3 regions of the Undibacterium sp. MH2W genome follow, and region 1 is predicted to be linked to each of the others. Evidence: riboswitches for the same ligand, from Rfam matches in the RefSeq annotation. Region 1 holds a riboswitch; each other region holds the start of a gene.
What was found. Region 1 has a riboswitch for cobalamin ahead of ACO0K2_RS02165 (energy-coupling factor ABC transporter permease). Riboswitches for the same ligand answer to the same signal wherever they lie in the genome.
Positions count from the first base shown of each region.

Region 1 (5,776 bases):
CACCTGTGTCGCAGTATCGTACGCTGACTAGCGATAAAGACGTCATGATGACGTATTACGCCATGAGTAGCCTGCCTGTGGATTACGACAAAGTGTTGCTCAATTATTCGCAGGATTATCGTTCGACGAGCGATGAATTTAAAAAGCAGGATATGCAAAAGGCGCTCAAGCCGAAAATTGATCAAGAGATCGCTAATGCGAAAAGCAGTCAATACATCAAGATGACCTGGGATCAATTCCGTCTTGATCAATACGACTTTCAGACAAAGGCTTTTCCGCAGCATGCGCTGACTAAAGACGTGAATTTCGGTTGGGGTTATGACTACCGCATTGAATTTAGTAATGGTGATGACTTTACGTTGCTCAAGGTGAATGACGAAGCCAAAGCACGGATCATTGAAGAAAAACGGAGCAAAGGTCAACCACTTGATTTGATCATTTATGCGTTTGCACAGGAGAGTGCATTGGATCAACACCACGTGAAAGCGCAGATCTTAAAAGTCGTGTTGGTCGATAAAAACGGCACCGAGCTGTTTTAAGGTCAACAATCCGGATCACCTTTATTTACTTTATTCACTCTTTTACTTTTTCCATGGAATCTATCATGACTACCTGTTTTAAAAAAATGTTTGTATTGTCGATGCTGGCTGCCTCGATGTTGTTGACCGGTTGCTCTTTTGCGCCTATTGTTGCGCAGAAAATGGGACTCGGTACCGCCAATGAAGCGGATATCATCGCTGCGACGTCGAAGGTATTTAGCGTACCGACCTCTGCCGTTAAAATTGCGGATATTCAGCAAGACAATACGTTGAACGGATCGCAAATTTATTTTGCAGCGACTGTGCAGGGTAAAAGCTACCGGTGCGGTATGTTGAGTTCGTTTGCCGGTTCATCACTGCCGAAATGTGTCAAACCCGGAGAACCGCTCTCTTTGCAATAAAAAATAGCAAAATACGACAGCAAAAAACGATAACAAAAAACCAGCGTTGATATCGAATCGACGCTGTTTTTTTATCAAATTGCAACGCGCTTCTTCTATCCGCTTCCCTCACCATGATGCCGCCTGTGCTTCCCTATTCACACTGCGAGGCAGCTTCGCCGCTGAATTTGGTATGATTACTTGTATGAAGTGAGTCAGCATTGGGTAATACCGGTTATTTTGTGTGAAGCAGGCCCAGCAATGGGTTACTTTTGGAAGCGTTGCAATACGCTTAACGAGCAATGAATTTTCATTTTTCAGATTTAAACAATGCACTGCGCGTGCCCCTTGCCGCTGAAGTGCACTCGCGACCTTTCATGCCGCTCAATGCACCGGAATGTTTGACGCATTTGGCGGTGTATTCGAAGTCGCCTTCCAATGAATTAACAGAGCATCAGAATGCCCAGCATGCCTTGCTGGTGCATCTGTGTAGCTATTTTGGTGTGGTCGCACCTGGTCTGGGGGCGAAGTACTTCTACCATGATTTCGGACGATTCCGTCTGAAGTGGGAGTTGCATACCGAGTTTGCGACGTATACCTTTGCCTCGACGCCGACAAGCAAGGTCGGCGATGCCCAACAGACGCTTAGCATCGTTGATGCCTTTGAGCAGATGCCGATCACAATGATTCCCCATGAATGGCTTGCACGCTTGCAAGGACAAGTCATGGTTGGCGCACATGTTGTTTTTCATGCGGGTTCTGCCGAAACGCCAGAAATGCAGTCGGCATTGCAATCCCTGTTTGGTAAATCGATGTTTGTCGGCAGTAAGGTGCTTTCAGGAGGGGAAGTCTGGACTGACTTTTTGATTCACCCTGACGGGTTTAGCCGCTTTGTGCTGTGTGATGTAGCATTTACTGAGCATCAGGCAAGCCGGATGATTCAACGCGTGTTAGAGATTGAAACGTATCGCATGATGGCATTGCTTGGTTTGCCAGCAGCGCAAAAGTCGGCACCTGAGCTCAATATCATTGAAGCGGAGTTGTCGCAATTATGCGAGGAAATGGTGCGCGGCCAACAAGCAACGAGTGCAGACATGGCGCTTAATGTTGATGGTGAACAGGTTCTTCTCCAGAAAATTATCGCGCTAGCGGCCCGTCTGGAGGCGATTGCCCTCGAAAACAATTACCGTTTTTCGGCATCGTTGGCGTATTTTAATTTGGTGCAGATGCGTATCGACGAGCTGCGAGAGATCAATTTCCATGGGATGCCGACCATTGGCGAGTTTATGGACCGACGTTTGGTTCCTGCGATGAACACCTGCCAATCGATTGGTCGTCGTCAAGTCGCGTTGGCGGAACGGATTGCACAAACCAATGATTTGCTGCGAACGCGGGTGGGGATTGTGCAGGAACAGCAAAACCGCCAGATTTTGCAATCGCTCAGTAAGCGTGCCAAGCAGCAGGTATTGCTTCAGCAATCGGTCGAAGGTTTGTCGGTGGTCGCGATTTCGTATTACATGACGGGGTTGTTGGGCTATGTCGGTAAAGCGGTAAAAGCCGCTGGTTTTTACGTTAATCCGGACGTGCTGACGGGGGTGGCCTTGCCTGTGATTGTGTTCGGTGTCTGGCTGGGCTTACGTCGTATGCATAAAAAAATCTCTGTGCATTTGGTGGGATGATTCCTTGTTGAGGGAGGAGATCGCTGTTTCACGGAGAGCTATTACCAAGATGAATGACTGATATATAAAAATAGCTGTTGTTGATTTTGTTGCGATGCAATATAGTGGAACTGTCTCCTCCAAATCCGCAAAAGATTTGGATTTAAGCCCGCCTCGTGCGGGCTTTTTTTTTACCTTCATTTTGTTTTCATTTTCCTTTCATTTTCCTTTCATTGTTGTCTTATTTTTTCTGATTGACACGCTGCGTTGAGAAACAACACATGAAGTTGTTTTAATTTGAGGAAAAAGTCGGGTAGAATCGATATCGTCTTAAGGTGTTCTTTTGCTATCTGCAACAGAATTAAACGGGAAGCCGGTGCGTTGATGAGTGTCTTTTCATCGCAAACCCGGCACTGCCCCCGCAAAGGTAAATGAGTTAACTTCGGTTAGTGCTACGCAATATGTCACTGTGTTTTCGAACATGGGAAGGCGCGTTAGCTGGAATAGTTTCCGCTCATCAGTCCTGATACCGGCCTTATGTACTAGCGGCAATTTCGCGGTGGGCGATGCTTGCGTAATCCGTGCACGCGCACGCGTTCCGTATCCATTTCCTCTCCAGAATTGCTATTTTTTGCCACGCGGGTGTGCGGGTGAAAAATGACATTTGTACTCTCAATGCTTGTCAGGTCACGCTTGTAACGTCGTGCTTTTGCGCAAGGCTGTTTTTGGCTGCGCATCAGTGTGTGCTTCGTTGCGCTTAGGTGCATGCTTCAGCTGTGTCGTGCAACAACGAGAGGGGTTATTTTTTTCTGTGAAGTATGTACACGCGCTGGCGATGACTGACTCTTGTGATGAGGAATCGCTATGCATATCGAACCAGGCATTATTGCCCCGGCTAAACTAACTTTTGCTGCTGTCACTGCATCCGCAGTGTATCTTGGCTACTTACCATCGTTATTTCGTCGTCCGACTTTACTCTTACGTACTGCGTTGGCGGCGATTTTCTTCTCTCTGTTTATGCAGGCGTTCCACATGCAAGTGGGGCCCTCCGAATTGCATTTCATTGGGGCGATTCCGATTTATCTCAGTTTTGGATTTGTCCCCACCTTGTTTGGCTTTGCGCTCGGCTTACTTTTACAGGGTGTCTTATTCGAACCGCAAGATTTAGTGCACTTGGCCGTCAATAGCTTAAGCCTTGCTGTGCCACTCATGGCTATGCATTACAGCGTTGGTCGTCATTTGAAGAGGGTTAGTCTGACGACCTTACTCAAACTCGATGCCATGTATTACAGCGGTGTCACGTTGATGGTGGGGTTTTGGTTAGCCTTGGCGCAGCCTGAGACATCATTCCTTGCATGGTCACAATTCGCATCGAGCTATTTGGTACTCGTTTTACTAGAACCCATTTGTAGTTTGGCGATTTTATGGGGTATTCGTCGCTTTTCTGGTAGCAAGTGGCTTGCCTTGTGCATCTCCGATCAATCGCGGTCGGCATTATCTCTCCCTTCTCGCGCTGACGTATGAGCGACGTGATCACTCCCCACAAGCCAGGTCAGGTCTGGTTTGTGGGTGCGGGTCCTGGTGATCCGGATTTATTGACCGTGAAAGGACGGGATCTGATTGCCCGTGCTGGCGCGATTTTGTTTGCCGGATCCCTCGTCAATGAGGCGGCTACGCGATGGGCGCCAGCGGGTTGTGTCATCGCAGATTCCAAAGACATGACCCTTGAGGAGATGGCAACGTGGCTCATTGCTCAAGCACACCAACATGACACGGTGATCCGTCTGCAAACCGGCGATCCCAGCCTCTATGGTGCCTTGATCGAAGTTGTTCAGCCATTGGATGCCGCTGGTATCGCCGTGCAAGTGGTACCTGGCGTGTCCTCTGCCATGGCCTCGGCTGCTGCTGCCGTTGAAAGTCTGACCTTACCTGAAGTCACACAAACGGTGATCTTTACCCGCGTCGAAGGGCGTACGCCCATGCCTGAAGGTGAGTCGCTGGAAGAACTTGCTCGCCATCACACGACGCTCTGCATTTTTTTGAGCATCACTTTACTAGGACGGGTCACGACGTCATTGATTGCTGCTGGCTGGTCGCCCGATGCGCCGATGTTAGTGGTGCATAAAGCGAGCTGGTCCGATCAGGAAAAAATCATTCGCGGCACGATTTCAACGATACAACAACAGTGCCGTGACGAGAAAGTGGCGAGTCAGGCGATGATCATTGCGAGTCCCACATTGGGAGCAAGACAATGGACGACCTTGATTAAATCAAAGCTCTACGACGCCAGTTTTACCCACCGCTTCCGTCGCGCCAGTGTCGCGATGCCTTCTTCACCGCCCACCCATTCAACAGAGATTTTATGAAAAAAGAGACGATTCTCCTTGTCGGACATGGTTCCCGCGAGGCCGCAGGTAATGACGAAATTATGGCATTCGCTGCCCAGTGGCGCTTACGTCAACCGCAATGGCATATCGAGGTGTGCTTTATTGAGTTTTCAGAAATCACGATGCGCGTGGGGCTGGCACGTGCTGCACAACATGCCGATCGTGTGTTGGTCTTGCCACTCATTCTCAATGCGGCAGGGCACGTGAAGATGGACATTCCGCAAGCAATTGACGGTGCTCGTCTTGCCTTTCCTCACACTCAGTTTTTATATGCGCCGCATTTAACGGCATGCGATCCGATTTTAACTATCCTCAAGCGAAGGTTACGTAAAGCAATGCAGTCTTTGGATATGCCAGACCCGACAACAACAGGTGTGATTGTTTTAGGGCGCGGCTCATCGGATCGTCAGGCGAATGGCGATATGGCCAAGATGGCACGCTGGTTGATGGAAGAAAGTGACCATGAACTGGTTGATCTGGCATTCACTGGCATTACGTATCCGCGCATCGAGAAAGTGGTGCAGCGTCAGCACATGTTAGGGATGACACAAATTGTGGTGCTGCCGTATTACCTTTATAACGGGACTTTAGTCGAGCGGATTGCGCGTCAGGTGGCGCATTTAAAAGCGCAATATCCTCAGATACGTTTTGCAGCGAGTACGTATTTTGGATTTGAAAAAGAAATCTTTGAACTCTTGGAGCAGCGCGTCCATGACTTACAGCAGGGTCATCACCAGGTGACGATGCCGTGTGATGGTTGTAAGTTCAGAGATTTTGCAGTGGAGCATGGATTGGGTGGACATCACCATGAC
Region 1 is NZ_JBMPPA010000001.1:503,924-509,699, forward strand. It holds gene ACO0K2_RS02150 (hypothetical protein) at 1-539, shown strand, start outside; gene ACO0K2_RS02155 (hypothetical protein) at 605-940, shown strand; gene ACO0K2_RS02160 (DUF3422 family protein) at 1,222-2,598, shown strand; cobalamin riboswitch at 2,895-3,129, shown strand; gene ACO0K2_RS02165 (energy-coupling factor ABC transporter permease) at 3,442-4,101, shown strand; gene cobM (precorrin-4 C(11)-methyltransferase) at 4,098-4,943, shown strand; gene ACO0K2_RS02175 (sirohydrochlorin chelatase) at 4,940-5,776, shown strand, end outside.

Region 2 (5,776 bases), 370 kb from region 1:
AGAATCTACGCCGCTTCGCTTTTCTTCTTAAACCTGTTAGGGCTTACCGACTAAAGCGTGTCACGACGCAGATTCCAATAACAACTGACTTATTTAAAACCGTAGTTCAAACCAACATACACATTAGAACGCGGTGTGTTGTAACCGTAGGCAAAGGCATACTCTTTATTGAATACGTTATTCCAACGCGCCAATAACGACAGGTCTTTTGTGAGCGCGTAAGTGCCATACAAATTCATCAGACCATAACCGCCCAAGGATTTCTTGTTGGCGATATCATCAAAGCGGTCACCAGAAAACAAGGTTTCAACACCCAACTTGGCTTGTGCGATGCTGTATTCTGCGCCAAAACTAGCATGACGTTTTGCGCGGCGCGCCAGACGTTTACCGGTGGTATCGTCCTCAGGATTTTGGAAATCAATCGAACCACGTAATACGAGGTCATTCAATCGCGTATTGCCACCCAAGGTAATCCCAGACATCGTTGCGCGATCAACATTGTAAGCACATCCGTATGGATGCGTTGACTGCAGTACTGGGCATGTTGACTCATAGACCAATAAATTCGTCGCTTTGTTGTGATACACAACCGCGCTGAACTGGGTCGTATCGTGTTCATAGTACACACCCGCCTCAGCATTTTTCGCTTTTTCTGGCTGGTTGGTTGCGATGCCATATCCTGGGTAATACAGATCATTAAATGTCGGCGCACGGAAGCTTGTACCAAAACTCGCGTTCACACGCCAATCTGGTGTCAGACGATAACCATAGGCAACGCTGCCGGTGGTGTTCGAACCATACACCGAGCTGTCATCGTTGCGGATACTGAGGCTCACCAAATGGACATCTTCCTTCCATACATACGAGGCAGCGAGCGAATTTGTTCGTCTTTTTTTGTTGATATCGGCATTGGAACCAGTCACTTTTTCTTGACGGTTTTCGGCAATCAATTGCAAAACGTCTTTACCGAAGCGAATATCGTTTTGAAGACTAATCAGATTTTGGTGGGTATCGATCTGACTCTGTCCATAGGCACTGTCAGAAAAACCGAGGTCGCCAGATTGAGCGACCTGTAACTTCGCCGTCCAGATGTCATTGACTTGGGCTTTGGCGTAGACCGCGATTGTTTGTAACTCTTCGACACTATGGTCATCATACGAAGGACCTGAATCATACTGAGCGTTCAAGCGGCTTTGAGTGAATGTCGCACCCGCTTCGTAGCCCGGCGCAAATTGCCAGTTAAAACGGCCACTCGCGCTATCAAGCTTATAACCGTCTTTGTCTGCGTTATAGGTGTAAGGACCCGCATTCGGGTTCGTCGCAGAAAAACCGCTGTTATTTTCATGTCCTACATTGAGTGCATAACTGAAATCATTGCCTGACACCCCCGAAGAGCCAGAGACACCCGCTTGCATTTTGCGCAATCCATAGCTACCCGCACCGACAGATGCCGTCAGTGCTGCTGGGCCATTACCTTTTTTGGTAAAGATCTGAATGACACCGCCAACAGCATCGGCACCATACAAACTCGACAATGGGCCATATACGATTTCAATATGATCAATTTGTGACAGTGGGATTGTTTCCCAGCTCGCACCGCCGAGCGTTGACGAACCGAAACGGACGCCATCAATCAGAACAACGTTTTGTGCATTGCTACCGCCACGCATAAAAACGGAAGCAGTCGCGCCAGCACCGCCATTTGTGGAAATCTCAATACCACGTTGCTGCTGTAAGAGGTCTACTAAGGATTCGGAACCTGCTTGCGCAATTTGTTCCGAAGTAATCACGACGTTGTCCGCCAGAACATCTTTTGCGGCCTGAACCTGACGTCCAGCCGTCACGATGACGTTTTGCGTAGCACTGTCGGACTTAGATTGTGCTGAAGAAATTGCTGGGAAAGCGGCGGCCACGGCCAATGCCATAGCGATAGGTTTTAAAACAAGATTCATGCTAATGAGAAAAAAAGGTCATGCCGCCAACGTCCCCGCAGGCAGCATCGAACAAAATAATGACGAAATGGGTGGTTGGGTTGGGTGTCGTCTCTATCACGACATCACCGACAGATGTCAGCGCTCAACGAAACGCCCCGTTCGTATTACTTCACGTATTCTGGCCGGTATCCGGGCTGACAAATATCACTATCTGACCTTCCCATGCAGACAAGCACAGTGGTATTGCAAGATAGCTGGCTCAGCGTAAAGCTGGGCGATTTGTACACCGTTGCGGGGGCAGCACATTCCTGTTATTTCCCAATAGCAATTCACAAGCTGGGGTAAACCCGCTTACGTCTTGTTACTGAAAATACATCATGTTTCCCGTTTAACCGCAAACATGAACATGTTTGCGAGCACCAAAACCCCTTCATTCTATAGATGGATGGCGCTCTGGGCAAGCCAAGTCTCTGCGACGAATGCCTCAGATACCTGTGAGGAACCCTATACGCCCATCATTCCATGGCACGTTGTGAGGCGGAATTGAGCGAAAAAGACGAAATACGGGCAAGGGACACACCCAATGCAAGCTTCTTATGCATGCGTCATTTGTTGACTTGTCATAGAAACCCATGCGCTGATTAATTCACCATCGCTGCTTGGAAGACCTGTTAACGCCACACCAACGCGATAAAAATCACCACTTAGCACGGCATGTTTTACTTCGCACTGACAACTCACTCTGATGAGTTCGGCACGATTGACCAGCGATGGGATCTCAATCACCAAAGGATAGGCAACGCCAGGCACCAAGGTCTGGGTACACTCGAGCAAGAGCCCTGTTTTAGAGATATTGACTGCCTTGCAGAGAAGAATACGGCCGTCTTTGAGTCGAACGCCTGCGCGCCAAGTGACGTTGATTCGGGGGGCTTTTCTTAGTTCTATCATATGCTTTAGACCATGAAGGTTCGCATTACGGTTTTTTTACGAAAAATGCCACGTCGAAAAAACACAAGCGCTCAGTGAAATCAAGCATCAGATCAACTCAATGAGATGAACCACCTCGCAATACCTGTTTTTTAAACAACGTCCCACCGAAAAATAGTAGCATCACTCGACTATCTTTGTCTCCGTGCAAGAGCCAAATTCAAACCGCTGTTCCATTTGCGCCACACGTTCTGCAAGGCTGATCAAGGTGTCGCCAGATCGCCAAGCCGACAGAATTTTGATCACGCCTGCATGACAAACAAGTATCGCCTGATCCGTCGATTGCGCCTGCAGGTCAGCAATCAATGCCATGACTCGCTCCACCATCTTGAATAACGTTTCATTTCCACCAGGAGGGTAATGCACGACATCAGCAGCCCACGCGTCAATCTGCTCGCGTGGAATCGCATCCCACGCTTGCATTTCCCAGGTACCAAAATCCAACTCAGCGAGCCGTTGATCAACAATCGGGGAAGGATGTAAATACTGCGCCAGCCCAAGACAGCGAGACAAAGGACTGGAATAGACCGGCAACAACGCAGGCAGATGTTGAAGCAAGCGTGCAGCGCATTGCTGCATGTCTTCATCGCGCGTTGGCACATCAGTCTGCCCGTAGCAAATACCAGGCGGAATCGTCGGTGCTGTGTGGCGAATCAAATAAAGATGCATTGTTAGGCGGGAGCGTGGGCGAGCAGTCCCAGATAGAAAACGACTTCGGTCAGTTGCTGAACGGCACCGAGACAATCGCCGGTATAACCACCAATGCGACGGACGAACAAACGAGCAAACCAAAACGCGGCCATTGGCATCAACACCAATGCCGGTATTAAGCGATCCATCATGATCGGATGCCACCACAGTATGCCTACCAAGGGCAACAGCACACTCAGGCAAGCAATGCCAAACTCATTGGAACTCATATGCTGCGCAAGCGGTTTTGCTTTTCCTTCGAGCTTTGCATAATCGAGTAGCCAAATCAAACTACACGATAATAAACGCGACAGTGGATGTGCAATCAACAGCGCAGGCATCACCAACACAAGCGGCAAGCTCACCAACAGCACGAACTTAAGCAGCAAAAGCAAACAGATACCGATCGTGCCATAGGCACCGATGCGAGAGTCTTTCATGATCTCGAGAACGCGTTCTGGCGTCATCCCTCCGCCGAATCCATCGCAGACATCGGCAAAACCATCTTCATGAAAAGCACCCGTAAGCCAGATACCCGCCACCATCGATAACACGACAGCCACTGCTGCCGGCCACCAATGTGAAGCGATCACATACACGCCACTGACGACGCCACCAACGACCCAACCAACCGCAGGAAAATACCGCGACGATTGCTGTAGCCATGCCACGTCAAACCCGACCCAATACGGAATCGGGATACGGGTAAAAAACTGCAATGCGATAAAAAACAAACGCAGTTGATGCAAGCAGTAGTGGCGTAAATGCAGAATCATCCGGTCAACTCACTCCGCGCTTTTTTCACTGACCTGCGCCGAGCCGAATGTCGCCATTTGATTCAAGAAGTTCACGGCTGCTTGAAGCATAGGATAGACCAGCGCCGCCCCTGTCCCTTCACCCAGGCGCAAATCGAGTTGCAACACGGGCTGAACATCCAGCGCTTTGAGCATCCGCGCGTGACCGCTTTCATCCGACTGGTGTGAGAACACACAATAGTCAAGAATCGCTGGTGCCATTCTTGCAGCAACCAACAAGGCGCTCGTGACAATAAAGCCATCGATCAGCAACACCATACGACGCTCCGCTGCCGCTAACATGGCACCAACCATCATCGCAATTTCGAAACCACCAAAACACGCCAACACGTCCATCGGCGCGTTCACTTCCGCATGCAAAGCAACGGCTGCCTCAATCACACGCTGCTTATGGAGAATACCGTCAGTTGTCAGGCCTGTTCCTGCGCCGACACAATCCGCAACCGGCACTTGGGCAAGCTTGTGCATTAATGCCGCCGCCGAAGTCGTATTCCCGATCCCCATCTCACCAAAGCCAAGCACGTTGCCTTTCAAGCTAGCAACGAGATCTCGCCCCGCCTCTAACGCCGCTTCACACTGCGCCATCGTCATCGCAGGTTCTTTGGCAAAGTTACGGGTGCCTGGGGATACCTTGCGTGAATGCAAGCCTTCGCGTTGACCAAAGTCATGATTGACACCTGCATCCACAATATGAAGTGCAATACCGTTTTGACGCGCAAAAACGTTAATCGCTGCACCACCCGCCAGGAAATTTTCAACCATTTGCCAAGTGACATCCTGCGGGTAGGCGGACACGCCCTCCGCAACGACGCCGTGATCACCCGCAAAGACGATAATGGCAGGCGCTTCCAATACAGGCGAGACGGTTTGTTGAATCAGTCCAATCTGTGCAGCTAACTGCTCTAACCGACCAAGGCTACCAAGCGGTTTTGTTTTATTGTTGATCGCTGCAGTCAATGCGTCATTGAGTTCCGCATTTGTTGTTGTCGCTATGTGGGCCATCTTCAGATTTTAGATATTAGTAATAAAAACGATTGAATAAAATAACGGACCAAGTCGCTACTGCAATAATTAATGTCAATAACACCGCGGCACTGCCGAAATCTTTGGCATTTTTTGATAGCGAATGGCGCTCCAGAGACACGCGGTCAACGACAGCCTCGATGGCTGAATTGAGCAATTCCACCACGAGGATGAGCAATAGAACGGCAATCATCATCAATTTCTCGAAGGCAGATACGGGCAATACCAATGCAGCCACAATGCCAATGACGACGAGCACCAGTTCCTGGCGGAACGCATGTTCATTCTTCCACGCAGATTTAAATCCATCGATCGAGTAAAAGAAAG
Region 2 is NZ_JBMPPA010000001.1:873,548-879,323, reverse strand. It holds gene ACO0K2_RS03720 (TonB-dependent receptor domain-containing protein) at 90-1,952, opposite strand; cobalamin riboswitch at 2,098-2,373, opposite strand; gene ACO0K2_RS03715 (PilZ domain-containing protein) at 2,529-2,882, opposite strand; gene ACO0K2_RS03710 (histidine phosphatase family protein) at 3,045-3,578, opposite strand; gene ACO0K2_RS03705 (adenosylcobinamide-GDP ribazoletransferase) at 3,593-4,387, opposite strand; gene cobT (nicotinate-nucleotide--dimethylbenzimidazole phosphoribosyltransferase) at 4,397-5,428, opposite strand; gene ACO0K2_RS03695 (diacylglycerol kinase) at 5,445-5,776, opposite strand, start outside.
Region 2: another riboswitch for cobalamin. It lies ahead of ACO0K2_RS03720 (TonB-dependent receptor domain-containing protein); the one in region 1 lies ahead of ACO0K2_RS02165 (energy-coupling factor ABC transporter permease).

Region 3 (5,776 bases), on a different contig from region 1:
GTCGCATGCTTTTTGTGACATCTTCCATTTTAGACAAACTCATCCCATGATAGATGCATTAATTTCTGGCCGCTTATACGGCCGTGCCGAAGAACGGAGTGGCCAGAGCGGCTCGCTGTATGTTACTTGCAAAGTCCGCGCAATGACCGATGACGGTGATACGCTGATGTGCAATGTGATTGCGTTTAACGATCAGATCCGCAGCCTGTTACTCAGCCTCGACGACGGTGAGAGCATTTCCTTGTCTGGCGCATTGACGCCGAAAGTGTGGATCGATAAACAAGGCAAACCCCGCCCCGCCATCGATCTCATTGCGCATGCTGCGATCAGTGCACATTTGGCGGTGCGTGCAACGACAAGCGAATAATCAGGGCTGGCCATTGCGCCCGTGTTGCATGAAGCCAGAACGTAGACTCAAGCGTTCATAGTACGCATTAACGGCGGGAAGTGCTGGTCGATCCATCGGCATTGATATCCAGCGATGTGTCGACAAACCGAGCACAATGTCGGCAAGCGTGAAGGCTTCACCGACGGCGTAGGCACCCGTCTTTTGCAATTGCGCTTCGAGGATCGACATGTGTCGGTTCCACTGCTCGATACTCATGGCGACAGCCTTTTGATCTGTATGGGCAGGGCTCTTTCTAACCAGCGCCATAAATGCATATCGCCATGAATTATTCAACTCGGTTGCCTGCCAGTCCATCCACTGCTCCACCTGCGCTCTGGCGCGTGGATCGGTCGGCAGCAAATCCGACCGTGCATGTGTGCCAGCAAGGTAGCGGCATATTACATTCGACTCCCACAAGACAAAATCCCCATCAAGAATGACGGGCACCATGGCGTTAGGATTGAGGCGCATAAACTCCGGCGTCGTGACTGACTGCGCCGTACCAGCACCATATTGTTCTTGCTGAAACGGGAGACCGATTTCAGCACACGTCCACAATACTTTGCGGACATTAATTGACGGTGATTTACCTAAAATGGTGAGCATGTTGATGTTCCCCGGATAAAAGTTAGCCTATGCGACACGACATCATAAGTCATTTTAGGATGACTTTTCCGCTTTGCTGCATTGACCTCCTGCCCGGTGAGCAATCTCTTGCGCGCGTTGTTGATCGCGTTTTAAATAACGCATCAGCGGCAGACTGCCGTCGGTTTGCCCCCATTGATCAACATACACCAATTCTTCGATCGGTAATCGCGGCAACCATCCTTTGGATTCCAACTCTGGCTTGGGATAAAAATGGCTGACATAGCCAACGCAGAGATAAGCAATGGGAACAATATGCGCCGGAATGCCCAGGGCGGCTTGGAGCTCATGCTCATGAAATATACTGACCCACCCCACGCCCAGCCCCTCCGCTCGGGCGGCGAGCCACAGATTCTGCACGGCGCAGACGCTGCTGTATAAGTCCATGGTTTTCATATGCGTACGCCCCAAGACAACGCTCCCCGTTCGCTCACGATCACAGGTAATGCAAATGCCTATGGGAGCTTCGCGAATACCCTCTAGTTTTAGCTGCTGATAGGTATTGCGTTTGTCGCATTCAAACATCGTCAACGCTTCGGCATTAGCAGAGCGATACGCTTGCTGGACGCGTAGTTTCACATCGTCAGATTTGACGAGCAGAAAATTCCACGGCTGCATGAAGCCGACAGACGGCGCAAAATGGGCGGCGGTTAAGATACGACTCAGCACCTCATCGTCCACCGCCTTGGATAAAAACTGGCTTCGGACATCGCGTCGAGAAAAAATAGCGTGGTAAATCGCCTCACGGGCTTGCTCTGAAAAGGCGTGATCATCCGGCATACCGGAAACAGGTAGTGTTTGCATGAATTCCCCTAATGCAAAAAATGAGGGGTAGCCTGACCAAGCTCCCTGGATACGATTCAGGCCGGTCTTCTGACTTAGATTCATCTGATACTGACACCTTCCCGCAACATGGCTTGTTACAGTGGTCTACCGTCAGTATCATCCTCCATACAGCGTTGGGCACGTGGCGGACTCACACCGCCTTCCCGATTCTCCAGACAATCATTGTCCGGCACCTGAAGGGCGCGATGATCTATCGGAACCAGTTGGGCTGTCAAGCAGCATCGTTACAAGCTAGGACTGAGATGCCATTCATTTAATGCGACATACCCGTCGACGCAAGCGATGACGACGGTCATGCCATTGACGTGCACAACACTTCCAGACTGATGAGTATGTGGCTCAGGCCAAGCAAAGCCTGCTTTGACCTGGATACGTTTTTGATTCACGTCCGCGATACACTCCACCTGTCCGAATGCTCGTAATTGCTTTTGAATACGGGCGACAGGCTGATCAAAATGCAAGGTACGTTCTTCTTCAGTGAACAAAGGCCAGTATTGCCCCTCACCTTGCGCTGTCGCTGCTTGCCAACTGTTGATGAATTGGTGGGCTATCCGTAAACCTAACCGTCCAGCAGCCATCTGCAATTTGATATTCAGACTCTCGTGTGTTTCGTCCTCATCGATATCAAATAGTTCTCTGTCCAGAATGGCACCCGTATCAAATTCACGCTCGATTTTATGACAGGTGATGCCCCATCGAGTGTGATCGTTTAAGATCGCATTCACCATGGGATAGGGACCGCGTCCCATTGGAAGTGGTGCAGGATGAAAATTAATCGCAAAGGGTAAGCTATCTCGCCATTCAGGAATACGCCAGTTGTAACTACCAACCACCAAGACTTCACATCCTGCTTCTTTCAGATCCTGCATATCCGACGGCATCATTTTCGATAACTGAATTGGAATCTTTTTTAGCTGAGCGAGCGCTACCAATGCCTTATTTGCACTAAGCAAATTAATTTCGGGCGCAGAAAACAGTTTCACTGGCTGCCAACCAGCTTGGATCAGGGTCTCAAACAGCTTTAGATTTCTGTCGCATCCAGTGAATGCAAAATGCATAGTGTTCTCTTATCATTTCTTTTTGGTTGCTCTCGTGTGTTCTCTTGGGTGCGCTGCACTAGGCTTCATTTCTTTCAAGAAAGTAGCTACGAACTCCACCATCTGTCGATGCACGTATCGCTTTCTTTCATGCATCATTGTCTGTCTATGATGCAACATTACATTCCGTCTTATGTATCGTTTTGGATCGCTCTGTATGGGTATTTTGCGTCTTTGTATGAAAGTGAAATCAGCGTGGTATCTGACGGGTTGAAATGACACTACGTAGGAGAAAAATACCAGTCAGAAAACACGACAAATCCATCTTTGCATGCAATAACAATCTGTCCCGCATAGTTATGCACAATCGTACCAATGGGCTCGTTGTGTGACTCATGCCAAGCGTAGCCCTGACGAATACGCACCGGGCGGTGAGACAACATTGCGAAACATTCCAACCGACAAAATGCGCGTAACTGTAAGCGGATCCGATGCACTGTCTCGGCAAAATCAATGGTTCGATCTTCCACCGAAAAGAGCGGCCAGTAATCGCCCTCTGGTTGAATTTTTGCCCCATCCCACAATGCAACAAAATCATTTATCACCTTGGTCGCAAGACGCGCCGCTGCCATCTGCACTTTGATTTGCAAACTCTCGTGCGATTCAAATTGGTCTAATGTAAATGTTTCATCTGCGAGGATTGCGCCGGTATCGTAGCCCGCATCGATGCGATGACAACTCACCGCCCAATAGCGATGCTGATGCAAAATTGCATTTACCAGTGGGTAAGGACCTCGCCCAGTGGGCAGGGGCGACGGATGAAAATTAATCGCATAACGCAAATATTCTTGCCATGGAGGAATTTTAAAGTCGTAGCTACCTACGATCAGTACGTCACAGCCATCTTCCTTTAAGTCAATGAAGTCTTGACGCTGAATCGGCGTGTATTGCAAGGGGATCGAGGTATGGCGTGCAAGGGTCAATAACCCGTTGCTATGTGTGCTTTTCTCATCATGAGATACCGTAAAAATTTTTACGGGTTGCCATCCGGCATGTTGTACTGCTTCGAACAAAGCAAGATTACGGTCACAACCAGCAAAGGCAAAACGCATACATTATCGGAGTAATAAAGATCAGCAAAAACAATGAAAACATCTATACTGATTAAAGCAACGCATCGCCAGCAGCCGGAACTGGATTACTCGGTCTAACGAATCTGGTGCGTAAAAGGCGTTGCCGTTTCATTGTTTCCATCATGAACGATGCTCCGAGCAATGTCAGGTAGCAGTACGGCCAAGAAACTTTTTTTAACTTTTGAAACAACAAAAAGACACACCATTGCTTTTTAGGACGACATATCACTATGGCTCGACTAAGCAACCTCCTCTCGGAATGGCATGCATCACATCGCACGATGGCATTGCGTTGTCTTTTGGTTTTCTGGTGTTTATTTGCGTCACCTGTATTTGCACAAGAACTACAGATATTCACGGAAGACTGGCCTCCGGTGTCGTTTGGAAATACACAAAAAGTCGATGGAATGGCAGTGGAAGTCGTGCGTGCAATTCAGTCCCGTCTTCCCGTTAGCGCTGGAGGCAACACCAAGATTCAGGTGGTACCGTGGGCTCGTGGATTCAAAGCGCTTTTAGAAGAGCCGAATACGCTGCTTTTTACTGTTGGGCGCTCCGAAGAGCGAGAAAAACTGATGGTGATGTTAGGTCCGATCGCGATCTCGAGCACGGCACTCTTCACCCGGAAAGGGAATGCTGCCAATTTGCAAAGTATGGGGGACGACATTCTAAAAATGAAAGTCGGCGCCTATCGGTCGAGCATTTTTGTCGACGTTGCGAGAAAAAAAGGATTCGTCGATATCGAGCAAGCCGCCACTCCGCAAGTGGTGGCAAATATGCTTCTCGCAAAACGTTTTGATTTGTGGGTCGAGGGAAGTTTCGTTGTCCCCTCTGTGCTCAAAGAAATCGGCCACACCGCAGATGATGTCGAGAAAGTGCAAATCATCGATAGCCTCGAGCTTTACTTGGCTTTCTCAATGCAAACATCTGATCGCATTATTAAGGCGTGGGAAGATGCCTTCCGCGCTATCAAAAAAGATGGCACCTTCGCTAAGATCTACACGAAATGGCTACCAAACGAAACCGTCCCCATGAACTTTATCCGGCTCAATCCGCCAGGCAGATAAACGATCTCTACAAGACACGGTAAGCAAGACGATCAAGGCGTACGGTACTGAGCCGCGCCAAGAGACGACGGACCTCGTCTGGATAATCTCGGATCTTTTCTAAGTGCTGGTAATGTTGAATGATCGTTGTATGTTGCATGATCGCAGCCAACTCTGCGGACCATTGTGCCGATAATTCATGGTGCGGATCGTGGAGCAGCAGCGCGTTCTCCAGATCAAGACGAAACGCTCTTGGGTTGAGATTATTCCCAGTCATTAACGCATACTCATCATCAATCCACAGACCTTTGAGATGATACGTGTTATCACCTTCTTTCCAGAGATGTAAATTCAATTGCTGTTTTTTGATTTCAGCTTGGTGCGATTTAGCAAATCGACGTAGGTTTGCTTCATACAGATACGGTAAAGCGGCAATGACTTTAAACGGCTGGTCTGGGGGAATATAAAAATCGTTGGCTGCCTTGTCACCCACCACAATGTCGACTTTGACGCCTCGTTTCAACGCGCGATTGACTTCTCTGGTCACTGCGAGGGGAAAGTTAAAGTAAGGCGTACAAATCGTAATTTGCTTTCTACTTGTTGCTAATAGCTGGCAGATAACGCGGTTGAGCGGATTATTTTTACCAACCCCGACGATCGGCGTAACACACAATCCTGATGCAT
Region 3 is NZ_JBMPPA010000002.1:735,719-741,494, reverse strand. It holds gene ACO0K2_RS07605 (single-stranded DNA-binding protein) at 47-367, shown strand; gene ACO0K2_RS07600 (glutathione S-transferase family protein) at 368-994, opposite strand; gene bluB (5,6-dimethylbenzimidazole synthase) at 1,049-1,837, opposite strand; cobalamin riboswitch at 1,880-2,071, opposite strand; gene ACO0K2_RS07590 (formyltransferase family protein) at 2,104-2,937, opposite strand; gene ACO0K2_RS07585 (formyltransferase family protein) at 3,198-4,028, opposite strand; gene ACO0K2_RS07580 (substrate-binding periplasmic protein) at 4,280-5,113, shown strand; gene pssA (CDP-diacylglycerol--serine O-phosphatidyltransferase) at 5,121-5,776, opposite strand, start outside.
Region 3: another riboswitch for cobalamin. It lies ahead of bluB (5,6-dimethylbenzimidazole synthase); the one in region 1 lies ahead of ACO0K2_RS02165 (energy-coupling factor ABC transporter permease).